Regions from separate parts of the Pseudodesulfovibrio piezophilus C1TLV30 genome, predicted to be linked through region 2. Evidence: riboswitches for the same ligand, from Rfam matches in the RefSeq annotation. Region 2 holds a riboswitch; the other holds the start of a gene.
What was found. A riboswitch is a leader RNA that binds a small molecule or an ion and turns the genes downstream of it on or off. The one in region 2 is predicted to bind cobalamin.
Positions count from the first base shown of each region.

Region 1: another riboswitch for cobalamin. It lies ahead of metE (5-methyltetrahydropteroyltriglutamate--homocysteine S-methyltransferase); the one in region 2 lies ahead of BN4_RS16375 (sirohydrochlorin cobaltochelatase).

Region 1 is NC_020409.1:1,415,777-1,426,884, reverse strand. Features, by position in the region: gene metE (5-methyltetrahydropteroyltriglutamate--homocysteine S-methyltransferase) at 1-1,988, opposite strand, end outside; cobalamin riboswitch at 2,118-2,292, opposite strand; gene BN4_RS06840 (SDR family oxidoreductase) at 2,456-3,184, shown strand; gene BN4_RS06835 (surface carbohydrate biosynthesis protein) at 3,571-4,920, shown strand; gene BN4_RS06830 (PIG-L deacetylase family protein) at 5,025-5,738, shown strand; gene BN4_RS06825 (radical SAM/SPASM domain-containing protein) at 5,820-6,965, shown strand; gene BN4_RS06820 (N-acetylneuraminate synthase family protein) at 6,976-8,010, shown strand; gene BN4_RS06815 (ATP-grasp domain-containing protein) at 8,088-9,230, shown strand; gene BN4_RS06810 (beta/alpha barrel domain-containing protein) at 9,217-10,221, shown strand; gene BN4_RS06805 (methyltransferase) at 10,236-10,889, shown strand; gene BN4_RS06800 (amidohydrolase family protein) at 10,889-11,108, shown strand, end outside.
Region 2 is NC_020409.1:3,546,419-3,557,526, forward strand. Features, by position in the region: gene BN4_RS16340 (small ribosomal subunit Rsm22 family protein) at 1-690, opposite strand, end outside; gene BN4_RS16345 (ASKHA domain-containing protein) at 680-2,224, opposite strand; gene BN4_RS16350 (sirohydrochlorin cobaltochelatase) at 2,395-3,189, opposite strand; gene cobI (precorrin-2 C(20)-methyltransferase) at 3,189-3,896, opposite strand; gene BN4_RS16360 (ABC transporter substrate-binding protein) at 3,953-4,858, opposite strand; gene BN4_RS16365 (ABC transporter ATP-binding protein) at 4,862-5,647, opposite strand; gene BN4_RS16370 (FecCD family ABC transporter permease) at 5,640-6,677, opposite strand; gene BN4_RS16375 (sirohydrochlorin cobaltochelatase) at 6,686-7,675, opposite strand; cobalamin riboswitch at 7,807-7,987, opposite strand; gene BN4_RS16380 (chemotaxis protein CheA) at 8,002-9,678, opposite strand; gene BN4_RS16385 (Hpt domain-containing protein) at 9,694-10,419, opposite strand; gene BN4_RS16390 (response regulator) at 10,435-10,830, opposite strand.

The DNA.
Region 1 (11,108 bases), 1.5 Mb from region 2:
ATGACATCGGCATCCATCTCGGCAATTGATTTCATGATGACATTGAACTCACTGTAGCACATGTGCGAATGTATTTGAGTGGTATCCTTCACGCCGGAAGAAGTCAGCCGGAAGCAGTCCACAGCCCAGCGCAGATAGTGCTCATGCTCGTTGTGGCGAAGTGGCATTCCTTCACGCAACGCTGCTTCATCTATTTGGATAATCCCGATACCGGCGGATTCCAGATCAAGCACTTCATCGCGAATGGCCAATGCTATCTGCTGGCATACTTCACTCCGGGGTATGTCGTTGCGAACAAAGCTCCAGCAGAGGATCGTGACCGGCCCTGTCAGCATCCCTTTCAGAGGCTTATCGGTCAGTTTCTGAGCATGATCGGCCCAAGCCACGGTCATTTTTTCAGGGCGTGATACATCACCAAAGATGATGGGCGGCTTGACGCATCGGCTCCCGTAACTTTGCACCCAGCCATTGGAAGTGAAGCAGAATCCCTTGAGTTGTTGGCCAAAGTATTCGACCATATCGTTTCGTTCGGGTTCCCCATGAACCAAAACATCAAGGTCCAATTCCTCCTGCCGATCAACCACTGTTGCGATATGGGACTGCATTGCTGTTGTATAGGTTGACTCGCTTATCTCACCTTTCTTGAATTTCAGTCGTGTCTTCCGTATTTCGCTCGTCTGTGGATAGGAGCCAATGGTTGTCGTGGGAAAGAGTGGAAGTTTGAATCGTGCTCGCTGCACAAGGGAACGTGCGGCAAAAGGCGATGTGCGAGTGTACATCTCCGGTGTCAAAGCCTGAATTCTATTGCGGGTGGCTGAGTCCATAACATCTGCATGAATTGCCCGAGCTTCCAGTGCAGCCTTGTTCTCCTTGATCAGTCGGGGTGGGGCGGATTCAAGCATGTTTTGCTTGAGCGCTGCAATCTCGTCGCATTTTTGTACGGCGAAGGCCATCCAGTCACGCAATTTCGGGTCTAGATTCTCTTCGACGGTGATATCGACAGGGGAATGCAGAAGCGAGCAGCTTGAGCCAACCATGATTTGGTCTGTAGCGAGAGTCTGCCTCGCAGTGTTCAGGGTGTGGGATGCTGCTTCGAGGTCGGTTTTCCATATATTTCTTCCATCCACCAACCCCAGGGAGAGAGTGAGATTGGGTGGAATTCTGGATAGGACCGTTGTCAATTGGTCCGGTCCTCGGACCATGTCGATATGGAGTCCATTGATCGGCAGTGAAAGGGCCAGGTCAAGATTGTCGTCAAGTTCACCAAAGTAGGACGTGAGAAGCAGGGGTGTGCCCTTGGCCGCGGCCTTGAGTTTGGCATAGGCGAAGGGGAAAGCCGTGCGCGCTTCCTCGGGGATGTCTGTGCACAGGATTGGTTCGTCAATTTGAATCCATGCGCTGTGCGGTGCCAGTTCTGAAAGGATGTCGCAATAGACCGTTGTCATGCGTTCAAGATGGTCCCACCGTGTGCTTCCATCGACCTCTTTTGCCAGCATGAGAAAGGTGATCGGGCCGACCAGAACAGGTTTCGGTGAATAGCCGAGGTCTTTCGCCATCAGAACATCGGCCAGCAGTTGGCCGTTGTTCTTTTTGAAAGGGGTGTGCCGGGACAGTTCAGGCACAATGTAATGGTAGTTTGAGTCAAACCATTTGGTCATTTCCATGGCCGGAATGCTCTGTTCCACATCCCCTCGTGCCATCTGAAAATAGGTTTCGAGATCAAGCAAGGTGCCGTCCCAGCCGAATCTTTGAGGGATGGCACCAAGCATGGCAAGAGTGTCAAGGACATGGTCGTACAGGGAGAAATCCCCGATTGCGATCAGGTCCATACCTGCCTTGGACTGAAGTTCCCAGTGGTGTTTCTTGAGTTGGTCAGCAGTGGAAAGGAGTTCGTTCTCCTGTATTTCGCCTCGCCAATACTTTTCAAGAGTCCATTTCAATTCTCGGTTTACTCCCATTCTGGGAAAACCCAATACGTGCGCGTTCATGTCTACTCCGTGTTTCCGGGTGAAAGACAAAGAGCGGGGTGCCCCTCTTTTCAGGATACCAAAGAAAGCACGAGAGTCCATGATTCTCTGTTTCATGGTGCTCGGCATCTGGTTTGCAGGAGAGGGCTGGTCGCTCTTTGGCAAGACGTCTTCTGGCTCCCGACCCCAATGTGTTGAAATCCTTCCCCAGTATGGTGAATTCCAACGGGCTTTGTCGGTTACAGCGGCGCGTCCGCAGCGGCTTCTCACCGCTTTCCGTTTCTTGCCAAATCCTTATATCTAGATTTATTGATATTAAAGTGTTGGGAAAAAGACAAGCCTTTTTCCTTGGGAATGCTTCCATAGTGTGCTTTCACTCATGGGGAGCATTTGGCAGAGAGAAAAAAGACTCTTCGCTTGCATTGGATTTGCTCAGCAGTCATTATTCGGAGTGTAAGAAATTTGGAAACACTCAAAGGAGATATTCAATGACACGAACAGCGATAGTTACCGGATCTTCACGTGGTATTGGCGCTGCCGTAGCAATGCGGTTGGCCCAGGATGGATTTGCCGTCATTGTCAATTATGTTGGACATAGAGTGGCTGCGGAAGCACTTGTTGAATCGATTCATGTCTCGGGAGGGCAGGCCGTTTGTCTCGGAGCGGACGTGAGCAAGGCGACTGATGCCGGTTCACTGTTTGATCTCGCGGAAGAGACTTTTGGTGGTGTGGATGTCCTTGTTAATAATGCCGGTATCATGCAGCTCGCCCCCATTGCTGAAACAGATGAGGAAACCGTCACCAAACATCTGGATATCAATTTGAAAGGAACCTTTAACATGTTGCGCGAAGCGGCCACGAGGGTGCGGGATGGCGGGCGTATCATCAACCTGTCGACAAGTGTCATTGGTTTGCGGTTTCCTGGCTACGGTATTTATGCGGCTACCAAGGCCGCAGTGGAATCGCTGACAGTGACTATGGCTAATGAGATGCGTGGCCGGAACATTACGGTTAATGCTCTCGCTCCTGGCCCAACCGGGACAGATTTGTTTCTGGAGGGAAAAACCAAGGAAGTGGTGGATCGGTTAAGTAAGGCGGCTCCCCTGGAACGGCTTGGCACACCGGAAGACATAGCCAGCAGTGTGGCCTTTCTCGCCGGTCCTGACGGTGGCTGGATCAATGGGCAAGTCATCCGTGCCAATGGCGGCATTGTGTAATCTGCAATGATGTGATGTCCCGGAGAGTTCTGGCAGGGCGAAGGATGGGGTATGCTCTAAGTTGCCATCCTCCATTCGCTCCTGCTGAATCCGTGAATGACCTTAGAAGTGCAACTCGGTAAGACTGCCCAGAGCATCCCGCAGACTTTAAGTGGTTGAAGACCGTGGAGTGAGCAAAAAAGAGTTCCTTTCCGGAAGGGCATCCTTTTTGAAAGCTCTCTTATCTAATTAATTTTCGAAGATTATTTTTTAGGTGCTATGAAAAAGAAGGGTTGCTTGAGATTCGGAATTAGATGTTTTAGAGTGCCCGCTCTTTTATCGTGTTATCGGGTTATCGTGAGGGGGGAAGCTTTCCAAAAGGGGTGGTTCGTGAATGTGTAATTATCATGGAGTCTGTCAAGGAAATGTTGTGTGCTTGCCGAATTGAAACACTAGGCCGTGAGATGGACGGGATTTTATATCTTTCCCTCCACTTGGCATCACAGGGAATGCCGACACTCCTTGGTGATCGGGTGGTTGATGAAATTGTGAAAACCGCTGATTGTCCTGTCATCTATTTTGACAAAGATCAGCATAAGCCAACGAATACCGCAGTCCTTTCCAAAGGGGGAGCGGTATATAACATCAACGCAGAAGGGTTGGGACTGTTGGCATCCGGTCCTGCGGTTTTGAAATATACGAGGATTATTGATCACGTATCGATGATATGTGCGTGGGGTGACGTTCAAGCTCGGCTGATTCGTGAGGCTCTTTCCGAAGAAAAGATTTCGCGTGTTCATTCCATCGGGTATCCTTCCTTTGACCTCGCCGACGAGAAATTCAAGCCTTACTATCGCGACCCAAAAATCGTTCAGAAACACGGTGAAGGCTATATTCTCATCAACACGAACTTCGCTCCCGGTAATCATGCCATGGGTTTTGAACGGTATATGGCGATGATCAGCAAGGTTGAAGAGTGGAAAGAGCTTTATACTTCTCCGGAATTTATAGAGAAATGTACTCGGCAGGCACATTATCAGCAAAAGCTTGCGACCGAGTTTTGTCGGCTTGGTGTGGTCTTGGCCGAGAGGTATCCTGATAGACATGTGATCCTGCGCCCTCACCCAACGGAAAATATGGCAACATATACGCAAGGCCCTCGCCCAAGTAACTTCTTTGTTGAATCTTCAGGGGCCGTGCGTGACTGGATAGCTTCTTCCGGTCTCGTAATTCACCATGACTGTACTTCTGCAGTGGAGGCCGCTTTAATGGGGCTTCCCGTGGTTCACTATAGGCCTGTTTTTGATCAAGCTTCTGTTAACTCGCTCATGGCTGATTTTGGCCTGAAGGCCTCGAGACCGAGTGATGTTTTCGAGGCGATTGAGGGCAAGTTGTATTCTAAAGAGGAAGTCTTGGAGACCATAGCCCCATATTTGACGAATACGCGACAAAGTGCTTGTCGCGAACTTGCAAAATATGCAGCTCAGTTCAGTGGAGGCACTCCGGCATGGATACCCAAGCCCCTTGGAGTAATAGGGCAATTGAGAGAGTGGCGCAAATATCTGAGCAAGGTCCTTCGTGCAAAACAGCCTGGTGTTAATGGAACCAAGGTCTCGTATATACTGAATAAATTTCCAAGAACTCCCGTTGAGGTCGTGCGAAAAAAAGTAGAGCGGCTTAGAGAGCTTGAAGGGACATTTCCTGAAGTCTCAGTGATTTCGTTGGCTTTAAATACGTATTTGATTGTCCCTCGCTGATTTTTGAACTCTTCACGAAAGAGGCTCTCTCGGATATGCCTTGTGCAAGTAGGGCTCATTCGTTACTCAAAAGGACATGTACAATTGAAACAGTGGATAATCTGGTGTTAAATTCGAATATTGATTCTATATTGGTTATTGCAGCTCACCCTGACGACGAAATTCTCGGGTGTGGCGCTAGCATGGCTCGGTTGGCGGCAGGAGGCGTGAAGGTGCATGTCGTCTACGTGGCGACAGGGGTTGCAGGTCGTTATGAGAATCCCGTAGAGAATACTCAAAAAATTGCCGAGCAGGTCTTCGAGCTCAAAAAGGATGTCGCTCAGGCTTGCGATGTCATAGGCGTCAGGTCGCATTCCTTTTTGGACTTTCCAGACAACCGATTGGATACCGTTCCTTTGATGGATATCTCGCATAAGCTGAAAAAAAATATTCAAAAATTGCGTCCTTGCGCAGTGTTAACGCACCACCATGGAGATTATAATTGGGACCATAGCCGTGTCTTTGAAGCGACACTGATGGCTTGTCGGCCTAATTTTGGTGATTATTACCCTCAGGAACTTTATTCTTACGAAGTTCTCTCGTCTACTGAGCGAGCCCCAGCTGAGCCTCATAGAGCATTTCTTCCAAATGTCTACGTGGACGCTTCCGAGGGGTTGGATGCTAAGCTCAAGGCAATTCAGTGCTACCGAACGGAGCTTAACCCGTACCCCCATCCAAGGTCTGTAAAGGCTGTAAAAAATCTTGCAGGTGTGCGAGGGAATGAAGTTGGGCTGGAATTCGCCGAGGCTTTCAGGTTGATTCGTAACATAGTGTCGTGATGCTATATGTCTTCGTGTGCGAATGAACAAAATTTCAGTCTAAGTATTGAATAAAAATAACATTCAGGAGACGAGATCAGAATGATAGATAAAACGTGTTTGCAAGATGTGATGCTTCGCTTTGGTGATAAATATAATGAGATGGAAAAAGTTCTTAGGACTTGGGAAGCAGGAGAACCGGCATCGCGAGACCTGCTGCGTTTGAAAACAATGCCAGGTAGACTTTTTATTGAACCTACCAATCGGTGCAACCGAAATTGTGAGTATTGCGCACATAGTTCGATGGAGCGTGACTACTCAATGTTGTCTCTTGAAGATTTTCGACGTGCTATTCGTGATTTGCCAGCCGGGACCTACATTACCATGACCGGAAATGGTGAACCGCTTCTAAATAGCAATATATATACGATGATAGCAGAGGCCCGAGCAAAAGGATTGCTTGTTGGGTTGATCTGTAACGGTACAGTCCTTACGGAAAAAAACGCTCGGAAATTAATAGAAGCTGGGCCAAATAGAGTTCAGATTTCATTTGATTCGATTGATAAAGCCGTTTTTAATCAAAGCTATGGTAATCCCAAAGGTGCGTGTCGATTTGAATCTGTAGTGTGCAAAGTTCTCAACTTCATTCGCCTGGAACGGACCGAATACAAGAAAGGGATATTTATCACTATCGCAATGGTAATGACGGAGAATGTCAAGTCTAAAGCAGAGGAAACTCGTGCTTTTTGGGAAAAAATGCCTCTCGATAATCTGTATGAGGGGCCATTGTTATCACTTCAAACATACGCAGGGACGTCGGAAGAAAACAGCACTCTCAAAGAGGATTGGAAGATTTGTGCAAATCCGTGGACCTCTATGAAGATCAATGCTGATGGGACTGTCAATGCCTGTATTCAGGATTTTTCAAATCGGTATATTATCGGTTCTGTGCGCGAGCAATCGCTTACCGAGATGATGAATTCTGAAAATGCCTTGGCTTTACGCGAGGCTTTATATAATAACGACTCGGAATTCTGCTCAAAGATTGGGTATAATTGTCAACAGTGCAATGCATGGACTTCTGAAGCTAAGCATGATCTGTGTGGGTACATGCAAAATTCGTTTCCCATGACTTATGGGTTGATGGTTGCTGAAGCATGCGCTGTGGGTGATCGAGAGCCAGAAAAAATAAAGCATTTGGAAATGACTCTGGCAAAGCTTAAAGAAGAATACGGAGTCACTCTTTAGGGAGAATCTTGTGAATTTTCAGAAAATAAAGATAAATGAATCTCTTTGTATCGAGAAAGGGAGAACTCTCATTATAGCTGAGATCGGTTCAAATCATGGAGCCGATCTCAACTGCGCATTGGACTCTATTGCAGCTGCCGTTGAAACCGGTGCGGATGCAATAAAGTTTCAGTCAATCAAAATTGATGAACTTTACCATTCCCCGAGTGTCAAAACACAAGAACTTCATCGTGCTATCGACCTGAATGAGCAATGGCATGATGAGTTGAGTTCTGCTTGTTTCAAAGCTGGGGTGCTCTTTATGTCTTCTCCCACATACCTGAAGGCTATTGCCTTTTTGGAGTCTGTTGGAGTTGAGTTGTATAAGATTGCTTCGGCTCAAGTTGGAGTATTTCCTCAATTAGTGGAAGCTGTCGCTGCAGTGAAGAAGCCGACTCTCCTTTCGACGGGATTGGTTTCACCTGCTGAAATGGAAACCGTTATTGCCGCTTTCAAGCAAGCCGAAAATCGCGATTATTGTATTCTTCACTGCAACAGTCTTTACCCGACTCTTCCTGGACAGACTTGTTTGGAGCATATGGATATATGGAATGCTCTTTTCCAGTGCCCTGTTGGGTTTTCCGACCATACTACGGGTATTGCCATCCCTCTTGCGGCTGTTGCTCGTGGAGCATCGGTCATTGAGAAGCATTTTACTCTTTCACGGCAAATGGGAACCCCTGATGCGAGTTTTTCATTGGAGCCAGATGAGTTTTCGGAAATGGTTCGTGGAATCAGGGATGTTGAGAAAGCCTGTAATACCGATGAAATGATCTTTGATATCCCTGATAAATCTTTGGAATTTAAGAATAGTGTCAGATACCGCCTTGTTTTGAAAAAGCCAATGTCGGCTGGGACACGTTTTGAAAAAGGGTGTTTCGAATATAAGCGTCATAATGAAGGTGTGGACTGTCTTGATGAGATGTTTGTTCTGCGATCAATGAAGCTGAAGAAAAATCTAGACACTGGAAGTTTAGTTACGTGGGATGCTCTGGAGGGAATATGAGCCGACGTGTATTGGTGATAAATCTTGGCTGGGAACAGCAGCCTCTTCTTGATCTTTTGGGCCAATCAGATTTCGAGGTGTACGGCGTTCACTACAACGATGATTATTATAAAGATATTCGCTACCGTGATATTTTAATTTCCGATTTGCGTGATCTGCATCGGATCATGCAGTTCGCTGAAAAGATAAAGCCTGAAGCCATTATTTCAGATCAATGTGATTATTCGAATTTTGCACAGGCTTTTATTGCTGAAAGGCTCGGTTTGCCAGGCCCACAGATTAAAAGCGCACAAATTACAAACAGCAAGTATCTTCAGCGTAAAATGTGTTGTGAAGCTGGAATTCCGTGTCCTTCCTTCTCTCTGTGCACGAGCGTAGATGAGGTTCGGGCGTTTGGAGAGCAGATCGGCTACCCGATTATGGTAAAGCCTTCAGACAACAGAGGAAGTTTTGGTGTTAATCGAGTAAACTCTGCCGACGAAGTCGATACTGCATTTTATGAGGCTCTGGAAAATTGTCATTCTCGTCTTCTCATTGCCGAAAAATGCATAGAGGGACAACATATCACTGTTGATGGGTACGTTTTTCGCGATAAGGGGCCTCTTGCCTTGGCTGTTGCGACGAAGAAAAAGCTCCCGGCAAAGAATTCGATCATAGATGGAGAAATTACATATCCAGGTGAGTTGACTGATGATTTGTACGAGAAGTGCAAAAAAACTTTAGAGTTAACAGCACAGGCCTGTGGATTTGTTTTTGGTTTTCTCCATGGGGAATTTATCCTCACTGCGGATGGCGAGATCTTTTTGACAGAAATCGCAAATCGTGGCGGGGGAGTGTATACTTCCGAGGTCATCGTACCCCATGTCTCGGGCATTGATGTCAACGCGATCTACATAAATGATTGTTTTGGTGAGAACGTTGTTCCTGTTTCTAACGCGTCGGAATCCCCACAGAAAAATCCTGTTGTAATGAAACTCTTCGCCTTCAGCGAGGTGCGTGAAGGTGTACTTAAGGCTATTCGTGGTGTGGAGGAAATAGAACGCCGCAATGACGTACTGAAGCTTCGTATGCTTATCAGGAAAGGGGACGTTGTTCGTGATATACAATCCGGCGCTGATAGGCATGGAGTAATTATTATGACCAACCCTGACCTTGAGATGCTAAAAAGCAACTTGAACGAGGTGATCGGGAAGTTGGAGGTGGATATTGAGGGATATTAAACTTCTTGAGTGTACTTTGCGAGATGGGACTTATGTCATTGATTTCATGATAGATCCTGATACTGTATATGCTTTTGCATCCGATCTTCTTCATGTGGGCTTTGAAGATGTCGAGGTGGGGCATGGGTTGGGGCTGGGAGCACATCGGAGTTATTCAGCCGGCTTCACCGATAGAGAGCTTTATGAGAGGTTGGCACCTCTTGCAGAGTCCAATCGACTCTATAGTTTCTTTATTCCATATGTGGGTAATCTCGACGACATAAAAATGGCCCGCCAGAATGGACTTTATGGGCTGCGGATAGGGATGGAACCTGCTTATTTGAAAGAGTATATGCCCATTGTCGAGGAGGCTAAAAAGCTTGGCTATTTTGTGGCACTGAATATCATGAAAAGCTATACCGTCACTCCTACAGGCTTTGGGGAGCTTGCAGAAATGGTGAAAGATGTGGCGGATGTTTTGTATCTTGTCGATTCAGCAGGTCATATTTTGCCAGGAGAGGCTCAAAATTATATCAAAGCTGTTCATGACAAGGTTGGAATGATTCCGCTTGGCTACCATGGCCATAATAATTTGGGGCTCGCTGTTGCTTCTGCTCTTGAAGTCATTGATGAAGGTGTTGAATATGTTGATACTACTCTGACCGGTATAGGGCGGAGTGGAGGTAATGTACCGACTGAAACCATGATCGCTGTCCTCGCCCGAAAGTTTGGTGTTACTCATTATTCGGATGAATTCTTGCTGCGTACTCTGAAGCTTGCAAGAAGCTTTCGAGATTATATTCTTGCCAAAGGAAAGGTTCTGGACATCCGGTCCGAAGATATCCTGTTTGGATATGCAGGATTTCATTCTTCTTTCGAAGGGCTTGTCCGAGATTTTGCAGATCGGAAGGGACTTGATTTTCATAAAGTTATTTTGGATGTCTCCCGTAAGGAGCGAGTATTTCTTTCAAAAGAAATTTTGGATTCAATGATTGATGACCTGGAAAAATAAGAGATAAAGACGTTATGAGCAATATCCTCGATACCATTTCACTGCAGATGAAACAGCGCTATTCTGTTCGATACGGAGAAATGGGATATAATATTCGGACCTTGGGGTGGGGAACTGTGGAGCAGCAACAGTATCGATTCGCTCAAACCATTGATATGGTCGATCTTACAGGGGCAAGTGTTCTTGATATCGGGTGCGGTTTTGGTGACTATGCTGATTTCTTGCGTGATCATGGCGTTGATTACCAATCGTACCTAGGGATAGATATTAATCAAGATCTTTTGCAGGAGGCAGGATACCGCCATGCTGAAAAGGAACGGAATGCATTTAAGCAGTTCAACCTTAGCACTGATTCTTGTGAAGAGCCCATGGCGGATGTTGGGATAATGCTTGGGGTGTTAAATATGCATCTTAAAGACCAGATGGATAACTACGAGTACACGGCGCTTATGATAAAAAAAGCACTGAAGCTTGTACGGAAAGCCCTTATCGTTGATTTTTTGAGTTCTCAACTTACCCCAGAATATCCTCGTGAGGATTTTGTATTCTACCATGAACCAGGGCGGATGCTCGATCTTTCATTTCAAATGAGTTCAAACGTAAAAATGAAGCATGACTATCTGCCTATTCCCCAAAAGGAATTTATGATTTTGATCGGCAAAGAATAATGAATATTTTCGATTTCAATATCCATTTTACAAACAAAGAGAATTGTAAGAATCCCCATGTAGAGTCTGATGAAACACGTATGCAACCTTCGGATCTGATGATGTGCTATGATTCTTTTCGAGAGGATCTCTGTGCTCATACATCTGGTGCTAATTTCATGCTCTTCAATCAGTCTTTATTCTTTGATAAAGATCTACGAACCTTTTTTCATAAGGTTC
Region 2 (11,108 bases):
ACGCATCTCAGCCAGAAGGCGCCCTGTGAGCCGGACTCCGGTTTCAATGAGAAGGATTCGCCCTGATTCCTTGGTGGATTTGGTGAGATGTTTGGTGAGTTGCTCAGCCTGTGGGCGTGCAACTCGCCCGGACCAATCGAGTTCATTCAATGCGTTGGCAACAATGATCAGGTCCGATTTACGGTTGATGCGATCCGTAAAATTGGCTTTGACTGTCTTGATGCGCCACGGTGTCTCTTTTCCTGCGACTGCCTGAAAGAGCTTGAGGCCTGCCTGCAATGATTTCGGGGCACGGTCCATGCAAGTGAAATTTAATTTTCGTTCACGCAAATGGGGGCGAGACATCCAGAGTGCGAGAATGGCGGTGAGTGGGCCTGAACCGATATCAGTCACTTCCGCTCCATCCGGGATATCCAATTCCAACCCTGAGAAAAGGCGGGACATCCGGTACAGATTCCACGGCAGAAAATAGGTCAGATACGGTGAGAGAAATTTCGCTTCACTCATATAATCTATCTTTCGCTCGGAACGCTCGCTGGTCAGCCCACGGGACATGTCCCTGATGTCGTATTTCAACTGTTCACGGTGTTTTGCCTTGAGAGGCCAGACCTGCTTGAGTATGTCGCCGAAACGATCAAGCTCCGCTTCATTTTCCGGTGTCAAGTTGGGGAAAAGCCTATCAATCGACATAAGTAAAACACATCCTTTGGAAATAGTGTTCTCCGAAAGCCTCATCAGTGGTGAGGTCCAGGGAGATTATTGTTTTCGGTAACCGCTCGGCAAATTCTCTTGCAGTGGGGTCTGTTAGGATTTTTTCACTCCCTTTGAGTGAGGTGTTGCCAGCCTTGACTGCTTTCCCCTTGCTCCCTGGAGGCAGAAAACCAAGCGTTTCCAGATCCTCCAGGTTCACGTGTTCACCCAACGCTCCTGCAATATATATGGTCGCCAGTTTTGCCGGGGTGAGTTTTGTTTCTTTCAACAATTTGGATAGAGCCAGATTGAAGGCGGCTTTGACTTTCAGTATCTCCTCAATATCAGAGGCAGGAAGGAAGAGGTTATGCTCAAGACGAAATGCCGGTTCACCTGAGATCGTCGTCACGCATTGAGCGAGCTTGGCAGCAAGTGGAGTGTTTCCTTGCCCGAAGCGGCCGGATTCGTCAAGAACACCATGTCTGACAAGAAGGGCTGTGAGGGAGAGGTAGCCGGTTCCGGTCAAACCGAGTGGTGGTATCGTGTCATCAAAAATTTGCATGGTGAGACCAGTCGGAGTGAGGGAAAATCCGGTGATTGCTCCTGGTCCGGCGGTTCGGCCATAGGAGAGGCCAACGCCTTCGAGAGCCGGTCCCATGGGAACGCTTGCGCAGAAGCGTTTTTTCGGTGAAAGAGCCAGGACGAATTCGCCATTGGTGCCCAGATCAGCGAGGAGAAATGGGTAGGAAACGGTCTCTTCGTGTTCGAGGGCTGTTAATCCCGCACTGATATCAGCGCCGACAAACGGGGCCAGCAGGGGAGGGATATAGGCGGGTGGGAGCCCCGCTCCGATCTTCTTTTCATTACCGCCTGTATAAGAGAGTGTGTAAGGGGCTGCGGCCAGATCGTCCGGTTTTTTACCCAAAAGGATATAGGTCATTGCGGAATTGCCGGATATTGTCAGACCGGTACATTCGCCTCCCATATTCCGAGCCGCAATCATGGCGAGTTCCGTCATGCGATCTGTTATGAGCGCTCGCAGGACAAATCGACCTTCCGCAGTTGCAGCAGCAGCAAGCCGGGTCATGACTTCGCTGCCAAGGCCCGTCTGGGGGTTCAGTTCATGACCGGATGCAACGCGTTCTTTTCCGGCAAGGACGGACCAGTGGATCGAGGTGGTGCCTAGATCAACTGCCAGAGAAAAATCACCTGTCGTTTGGCTATATGACTTGAGAGCCCTTTGGGTTCGGGCCGGTACCGGGATTTCGATTTCACAGGATTCAGAGGGGTGCAAGCAGGAAAGCCTCCACCCCGTGCTCACGGCTTCTTGCCCGAGTTTGCGCAATTCATCTCGATTTGCTTCCGGTGCATCGCTCGTGTAGCGGACCCTGCATAAACCACATTTCCCAAGGCCTGAACACAGGGCGACCCCGTGCCAGAGGCGGCTGAGAAAAAGGGTTTTCGCCAGGGTGTCTCCTTCTTTGGGTTCGAGCGCGAACCGACCTCCGTCATGGGTATGGACAAGTATGCTCACAATGATCTCCGTTGGTTCGGGAGGTTAGCCGAAGCTTGCGTGACTGTAAATGAGCAACCCGGAACTGGAGAGGTAAAGAAGGGGCATGGAGTTTTTGCCGGGGATTCAAGAATCATGGGAAAAAGGGGATGTCTGAAGGGGCGGAGACTCGGTCCCATGACTTGAGTCGGTTAGCATCTGGATAATCGGCGGAGAGCATCATCAAGGTGTTTGAGCCAGATATTGACCAGGCGGTCATATTCTCCGGCTCCCTTGAGGACCGCTTCACATTGAATGCCAGCATTTTCCAGCCTGGACATCCAACTGCTTTCCCGTTCTCCGACCATGTCACGCGAGGCATGCCAGCCTGCTCCAAAAAGAAAGGGAAGGAGATAGGCCTTGCTGACGCCATCTTCCTTGAAGCGCTTAATGATGCAGTCAATCCCCGGTTCTGCTTCCATGGCTCCCATGTGGACGGACGTATCTCTCTTCTGAAATGCGCGGTGGAGAGCCTCGTAGTAAATATTGCCATCATGTTTGGTTCCATGCCCCATGAAAAGGACTGCGTGGTTTTCACCTTTGCCCTCCAGACCTATGGAAAGAATGGCATCGGCCACCCTTTCCACGCCCGCTTCTCCAGCCACCAGTGGAAATCCGACTTCAACTCGATTGAACCCGTCATCCCGGAGCATCTGATCATTGGCAAGTTCCAATAATTCGTGGAATTCTGTGCCGGGGATCAAGTGCAGGGATTGGATAGCCACATGAGTGATTCCTTCCGCCAACAGTTTTTTCAAGGCCATGGGGACGGAGTCAACCGCTTCACCGGCCTTTTCCATATGTCCCCTGATAGTCTTTGACGTGTATGCCAGCATAACAGGCAACTCAGGGTAGGTCTGGCGAACGCGTTCCGTGATATGGTCAAGCGAGGCGGTGGCACGCTTATGACGGGAACCGAATGCGGCTAGGACAATGGCTGTTTTCATTATTTGCGGTTCTTCTTTATCAGCGCGAGTGAGAAATAGTGGGGTCTTTTGGGCGCATCCTTGATATCCATGAGAATAGACTCACCATTCATACCGAGTTGGGAAACGAGGACTGTTTTGTCATCCAGACGCAATCGCTCCAAAGTGCTGCGAATCTCATCGAAGTTTTTGTACGTTTTGAGGATAACTGCATTATCAGCCACGTCAAGTTGGGCTTCCAGTTTTGCCGCATCAGCGACTCCAGATGTGATGAGCAGGGATTCCTTGGATTCGGCAAGGACAAGGCCAACCTTGGCCGCTGCGGCATGGAAAGATGTGATTCCCGGTATAGCCTGGAGGCGTGTGTCAGGATTTGTCGCTAGAAGCGTTCTCTGAAGATATCCGTAGGTCGAGTATGTCAGAGGATCGCCCAAGGTGATGAATGCCGCATTTTTTCCGCTGTCGAGAACAGTGGCAACTTCCTGTGCATTTTTTTCCCAGGCTGCTTTGAGTTCTCTCTCATCCTTGGTCATGGGGAAGCCAAGGTGGATGACCTGAACGTCAGCCTTCAGATGTGGTTTGGCAATGGAATATGCAGTGGAATAATCATTTTTAGTGGAGGCGGCGGCAAAAATGACATCGACTTCGCCTAGGGCGCGTACTGCTTTGAGGGTCAGTAGTTCCGGGTCGCCGGGGCCGACGCCTATACCGTAAAGAGTGCCTTTCATGGTCAATTCGTTATCCTTTTCTGTTACTGTTTTCGGGCTTGCCGAAGGGGGATTTTCTAATGATTGCCTGTTGGATGGAGCAGGCGATAGACGGTATCAATGCCTTTGAGCAATCGCATGGTTGGCCGGGAAACAATATGTTCATCAACGAGGAATACGTTGCGATCTCGGACAGCCTTGATACGTGATGAAGCGGGACCGGAAGCGATATCACGGACGCTGACTTCATTCATGGGGCCGAATTGGGCAAGATAAACATCAATATTGGCTGATTTCATCAACATCCTTTCCATGCCGTATGATGCGATATTGGTTCCATGCCGAGGCCTGGCGTCATAGGCGATATTGATGCCTCCGGCCATTTCAACAACAAAAATTGGCATGGAACTGGGAGAGAATGTTGAATATTTTCTATGGATGGATTCGAAGAAGACGTGGGGGCGTTCTTCCTTGGGGATACGATTAATCCGCTGCATATCCATCTCCAATCCCTCTTTGAAATTGCTTACCATTCTTTCGGCCTGGAGTTCTCTGCCTGTCAGTCGTCCGAGGGTGCGCCAGTATGTGTACATGGCATCAATGGTATTCGGTTGCAGGGCCAATACCTGAATACCGTGTCTTTTCAGAGCACTCCAGAGAGCTGGGTAGCCTCGGGACTGCATAGGGCGGATGAGGACGAGGTCCGGTTTGGCCGCGAGAAACTTTTCGACACCGTCGTGGGTGCTGAATTGCTCTTTGCTCAGGGCGATGGAGGGATAGTCCTCATTTTGTGTTACACCGATGATTTCGTCTTCGAGGCCGAGGTTGAAGAGGTTTTCCGTGTGTGCGGCATAGAGGGAGATGATACGGGTAAAAGGTTTTTCGAAAAAGAAACGAGTTCCCACATCATCACGCATTTGTCCTGCGTGAGCAGAGGTACAGTACAGAAGGAGAAAAAAGAGAGTGAAGAGAAAGCGTTTCAACGGTTATTCCTTGTATTCATAAATTATGACGTGGGTGTTCAATTCAGATTCCCACACATGGGCGGTGACTCCGAAGACTTCTTGTATGGTTTCGGTGGTCAGGGCTTCGGAGGGAGTGCCGAAGGAGTGGAGCGTCCCGTCGTTCAGAACCATGATCCTGTCACAATGGGCTGAAGCCATGTTGAGATCGTGCAGGACTGCGACGATCGTATGGTTTTCCGTATGGGCCAGTCGTTTGAGTTCGGCCATGGATGCCAAAGTATGCCGAATGTCCATACTCGAAGTGGGTTCATCGAGCAAGAGGCCCGGTGTGCTCTGTGCCAGGGCTCGTGCAAAGATCGTCCGCTGCCTTTCCCCACCTGAAAGATGGAAAAGAGCACGATTTCCCAGAAGGGTTATATCCATTGTGTTCATGGCTGCTTCAACGGCTTCTCGATCACCTTTCGTAGGTCGGGAGAACCGGGGAATATATGGGTGGCGACCCATGAAAACGATCTCTTCGACCGTGAATGGAAAATTGAAATTGAATTCCTGTGGCACAGTGGCGGTCAAGCGTGCCAGCTCTTCTGAAGAAAAGGTTTCCATGGGTGAATCGTTTATCAGGATACGCCCGTTTTGGGGTGAGAGGTGCCCGGCAACAAGGTCAAGCAGCGTGGATTTACCACTGCCGTTTGGCCCGACAATGGCATGGAAATATCCCGGTTCGAAAGTGACATTCAGGTTATGCAGGACAGTGGAAGAGTCATATCCGAAGTCGATACCCTCAAGGGTATAGGTGACCTTATTCATATCGGCGCTCTTTTCCTGCCCTGCTGAAAATCCAGCAGAAAATTGGCCCGCCGATGAGCGCGGTCAAGACTCCAATGGGAACTTCATGGGGCAGGATGGTACGAGTCAGGGTGTCGGCCCCGAGCAGCAGCAGTGCTCCACCGAGTCCGGAAGCTGGGATCAGCCATCGGTTGTCAGAACCAACGAGCAGGCGCATGAGATGGGGGACAATGAGCCCTACAAAACCGATAATGCCGGAGACCGAAACGCAGACTGCGCTGATTAAGGAGGCGGTCAGCAGAAGAATCAACCGTGTTTGCCGGGTATTGACGCCAAGGCTCCTGGCGGAACGTGATCCGAGACTCATGATATTCAGATCTCGTGAAAAAAAGAGGCACAGGGCACATCCTGTCAGCGTCGTCCCCATAGTCAGAGTGGCATCGATCCATGTTCGGGATGTCAGGCTCCCCATCAGCCAGAAGACGATGGACGCCACGCGTTCATCAGCCATGTATTTGATGAAGCTTATTCCGGCAGAGAGAATGGCGGAAACAATAACACCGGATAGGATAAGGTTAGATGGAGTGAGATCTCCGTCCCTGCCGGACATGGCAAAGACGGCGAAGAGAGTTGCAGCGGCGCCAATGAAAGCCATGAGGCAGAGCGTTGCCGGACCACAGAAATTCAGGCCGAGAAGCAATGACAGTGCAGCTCCGAAGGCGGCTCCTGAGGAGACTCCAAGGGTAAACGGATCAGCAAGCGGATTGAGAAGTAATCCTTGAAAGACCGTTCCGGAGAGAGCCAGCCCGAAACCGACCGCAACCGCAGTCATGATCCGAGGCAGACGAACATCCATGACAATGCTGATATGCAGAGGATCAATCGGTATCGCCGCTTCCCGTATTTCCCCACAGAGGATTCGGAAGACCTCACCCGGAGTAATGGGGATGAATCCCATGCCGATGGACATGATCATCAGAAGGCCCAGAACCAGGGTCATTCCGATAAGGACCAGCCCCCGTGGGGCATGGATACGAAAAGCGGCGAACATGTATTCAGCTACCGCAGGAGATGCTTTTGAGACATGGCATCGTTGAGATGCGCGGCATAGATAGCGGCCCAGGAGTCCACGGAGCCAAGACCACGCAAGCGTGTTGTGACGGTAAAACCTGCCTGAGTAAGCATTGTTTTCCATGAATCGTCTTCACTACCAGCCATATCATTGGTTGCATGATCTCCGGCGACAATCATGAAAGGTTGCAGAAGGATTGTCCGTTTTCCTGATTTTTTAAGGTCGGCCAGCATGTCGTTGAAGTCGGGAAATCCTTCCACGCAGGCGACAAATACAGGGTATTCATGGGTGGCCCGCATTTCGCGTTGAAATTCAGCGTAAATACCGGTGGAGAAGAAATCGTTGCCGTGGCCCATATACACCAATGCGGCATCAAGCTTCCGGGCTTCGTCAACATCGCCCTTGAGTGCTTGGACAGCAACGGCAATATCTTCGGTATAGGGATGTTGGTCGCCGGGCATGCCGAGGGCCGGTCTTCCCAGAGCCAGCTTTTTGAAAGGTTGGGATTTTGCTTTGACTGTCCTGATGGAGCGCAGGCTGGTCATCAGGTTTTTGAGGTCCTGAAATTCCTCACCTGCGAAGACATGCAGGGATTGAACTGTAATATCTTTGAAACCGTCATTCTGGAGTTCCGCTATCGTTGCCAGTGGGCTTTTCACTGTGAGCATTTCTTGGGGAATACTCGTATGGGCTTTTTGCCATTCCAAATCATTTTGACGTCCATGCCAGATGGAACGGATGATACTGGAAGTGAAAGCCAATCGGACAGGAATATCCGGGTGCGCTTTTTCAATGGTTGATTTAATATTCAGGATCGAACCAAGAGCTTGAGGATAGGATGTTCCAAAAGCCGCAAGGACAATTGCTTTTTTTGTTGGTCCCTCTTTATGGTGCCCTGCTATAGCTGCATTTGGAAAAAGCAGGAGGCAAGCCAGAAGCAATGAAAGCGGGATAGAACGGTGCCTGGAAAAGATCATGTTTCCTCCCTGGAAAGGAAGGGCTGTTAGGGGGAAATAAAGAAACCCCTCCCTCAATATCTTTTGAGGAAGGGGAACCGTTTTTTCCCTTCAGAATACCTGTGGCGGCAAGCCCACGTACCACCGAGGCAAACCAATATCGTTTTCAGGCAGGTCTTCCGGCTGGCTCCTCCTGTTTTCGCCTTCCCAGTACTTGGACCAGTGGCATGTCAAGAAAACAGTTCGGCAGAGCGTCACGGCGGCGGGTCCGCTCCCGATTCACACGGGATTCCCTATCAAGTCCATTCGGACACCTGAAGGACTGTCTACTATGCCTTTTAGTGGAGTCACGTCAAGGTCTGTTGGTTCTCGGTATGCAGTCTGTCCTGGAAGTTCTGGAGCATCTCTTCAGTATTGATAACCAAGGCATCGGATTCTCCCATCATGCCAAAGCCGAGAATGGGAACATGGAATATTTCTTCTATTGGGACGGTAAATCCTGTTATCACGACTTGTTGCTGTTTGAGCACTTCGTCTACCAATATGGCCGCTTTGTAATCCCCGACTCGTACCACGATGGCTTGCGCCATTTGAATATCGGTGATCTCTGGTTCCAGATCAAGTAGGTCGGCCAGCCGGAGTAAAGAATGAATTTCGCCACGGACATCGACGGTCTCCCTGCCATCGGGCAGATGCACGACTTCGTGGTTTCGTGGCATGTAAATTTCAACAACATCGCGGCTGGGAACGATGAATGTGTCGCCACCAACCTTACAGACCAAAGCATCGACAATTCCTTCATTGGCTGAACGATCCAATGGGATGGAAATGATGAAGGCAGCTCCTTTTCCCAATTCACTTTCGATGAGCACATCTCCATCAAGGGTGTTGCGAATGGAGTTGACCACTGCGTCCATGCCAACGCCACGTCCTGAGACATCCGTGATTTTTTCAGCTGTGGAGAAGCCGGACTGGAGGACAAACTGGAGGATTTCGTCGGTCTTGTATTCTGTATCCGGTTCAGCGAGGCCTTTTTCAATGGCTTTATTCAGGATACGGTCCGGGTCGAGACCACGCCCGTCATCACGAACCTCAATGAAGGCGTTATCTCCTTTCCTCCAGGCGGTGAGCGTCACACGCCCGACTTCATTCTTGCCTGCTTCGAGACGCCCTTCAGTCGTTTCAAGTCCGTGATCCACTGCGTTTCGCAAGAGGTGAACCAAAGGTTCATTAAGGCTTTCCACGATAGTTTTATCCAGATGAAGGTCATCGCCATGCACGGTAAAGTCGAGCTTTTTGCCGATTTTTTGGCTTAGACTTTTTACCAGTCGATGCATAGGCATGAATATTTGCTTTAGCGGCACAAGGCGGATGGCATCCACTTCCTGTTGCAGCAGGCCGATGACATTGTCCAGTTCACGCAATGAAGAACTGACTCTGTCAAGATTCATGGTTCCGCCTTGAGCTATGACAGCGTAAGTGACCATGAGTTTGCCGACCAGTTCTATAACTCTGTCCAGGCGGTCAGTCGGGACGCGGATGGAAGAGATGGCCTGGGATGACGAAGCCTTTTCCTGGCGTGTTTTCCCTTTTGCCGGCTCGTTTGCTTCCGTTTCTGCGGGAGGGGAGGGAGAGGCTGCGGTCGGCATTTCCGTTTCGGCAGGTTCTTCTTCAAACGCCTTGGCTGCCTCTTCTTCAGATTCTTCACGAAATTCTTTGGGTGCTGAGGGGCTTCTCTCGGTTATTCCCAATGCGGGAGAGCCATCCTGAAGATACCCTCCCATGGCGAAGAGAAATCGTTTCTGTGCTTCACAAATTCCGAGCATGGCGGTGATTATATCGTCATTGATTGGGGTAATCCCATCAACAAGCATATCAAGCAGGGCTATGACGCCAGCACTGGAAAGCTTCATATTAGACAGCCCCAGTGCATCAACGGCCCCATCGGCATTTTGCCCGGTCGCCGCCACGTCGAGAATTTGTTTCTCGATATCTTCAATGCACTGAATAATGCTGTCCTGCATAGATTCTCCCGCAGACTATTGAGTTGTAAAATAAGTGTCTCGGTCCGGGTAGACCGCGATGGTCGAATCAAAACCCCAGCCATAGAGCGTTTGTTTTGCATCGGCAGTCAGGCAACATGTGGCTATCTTGAAAGTCGTGCCCATACTTGCCACTGCCCCCCATGCTGTTGAGCCGAAAGTGAGGACTTCCGAAAGATCGAGAAGAATACGGTCTCCCGGTTCAACTCCCATGATGGCAGACAGGATAGGCTTGTACTGGAGTTCAAGGTGGACTCGTGGGTCCTTGACATGCACGATGGTGACGTCTTCTTGTATCTCCACGGAAACCCCGGCTCCGACTGTTTCCGTCTCTGTCTGCCCGCTGCTGGAGGCTGCCGTGATCAGACCAAGTACCTCTTCCTGTTCCTCTTCATCGACATCGTTGTCTCTGAGTTGTTCAAGAACCTGGAATATCATGTTGACCCCACGCGAGAGCAGCGTGACGTTCTCGGGAGAACTGACGACCTCACCTGCCTGAACCTTTTTCAGGAAGTCTTCGATTTTGTGGGTGAAGTGTGACGCGGGTTCAAAACCAGCCATGAAGCCGGTGACCCCTTTAATGGTATGCAGAGGGCGGGCGAGGATTTCAATTCCTTCGCTTATATTGGAGCCTTCCAACATCTCCAATCCCTCCATTACCTGGGGGTAATACTTGTCATTGACCTCGGAGAAGAACTCCTCGACCATTGGGTCATCACTCATAGAATCGTTCCTGTGTTATTTGTTCAAAAGTCCGAGTTTTTCTAGCTCCCTGTACAGTTTTTCCTTGGCAACAGGTTTGACGATGTAGGCAGAGGCTTCGCCATCGTAAAAAGTTCTGATAACTGTTTGCGGATCATCCAGGGCCGTTGTCATGATGACTTTGGCCTTTGGGGTGAGGTGCTCTTTTTCTTCCATGGTGCGAATTCGGTTAAGTGCTTCTATCCCATCGACTTCCGGCATCATGATATCCATGAGAATCAGCTCATATGGATTTTTTTCGACATGTGCGAGTTTAAATGCCTCTACTGCTTCTCGCCCATTGACGACAATATCAACATCGAAGAGTGTCATCAGAAATGACCTCAAAACTTTTCGACTCAAAAACTCATCTTCCACTATGAGCGCTCTCATCTCGTTCTCCCGTATGCAGCATGATACGTACGCTTCAACATCTCTTTTCGTATGTAATCGAAAAATTTGTCAATATGGTGATTAAAAAATATAACGAACTTGTTTGTTGCAGTTTGACCCATTCCGATTTTTCCTCTCATGTCCAGTCCGCTTCCAGTTACTATGGGGGTTTCGATAGACTAGTTTATTTTTCTGTAAAGAGGCAACTCTTTCGGAAAAGCGTCTTCAAATTTTGTCATATGAGTTGCTTTCCTGTGCTGGTTGGAGGGTGGAGACTT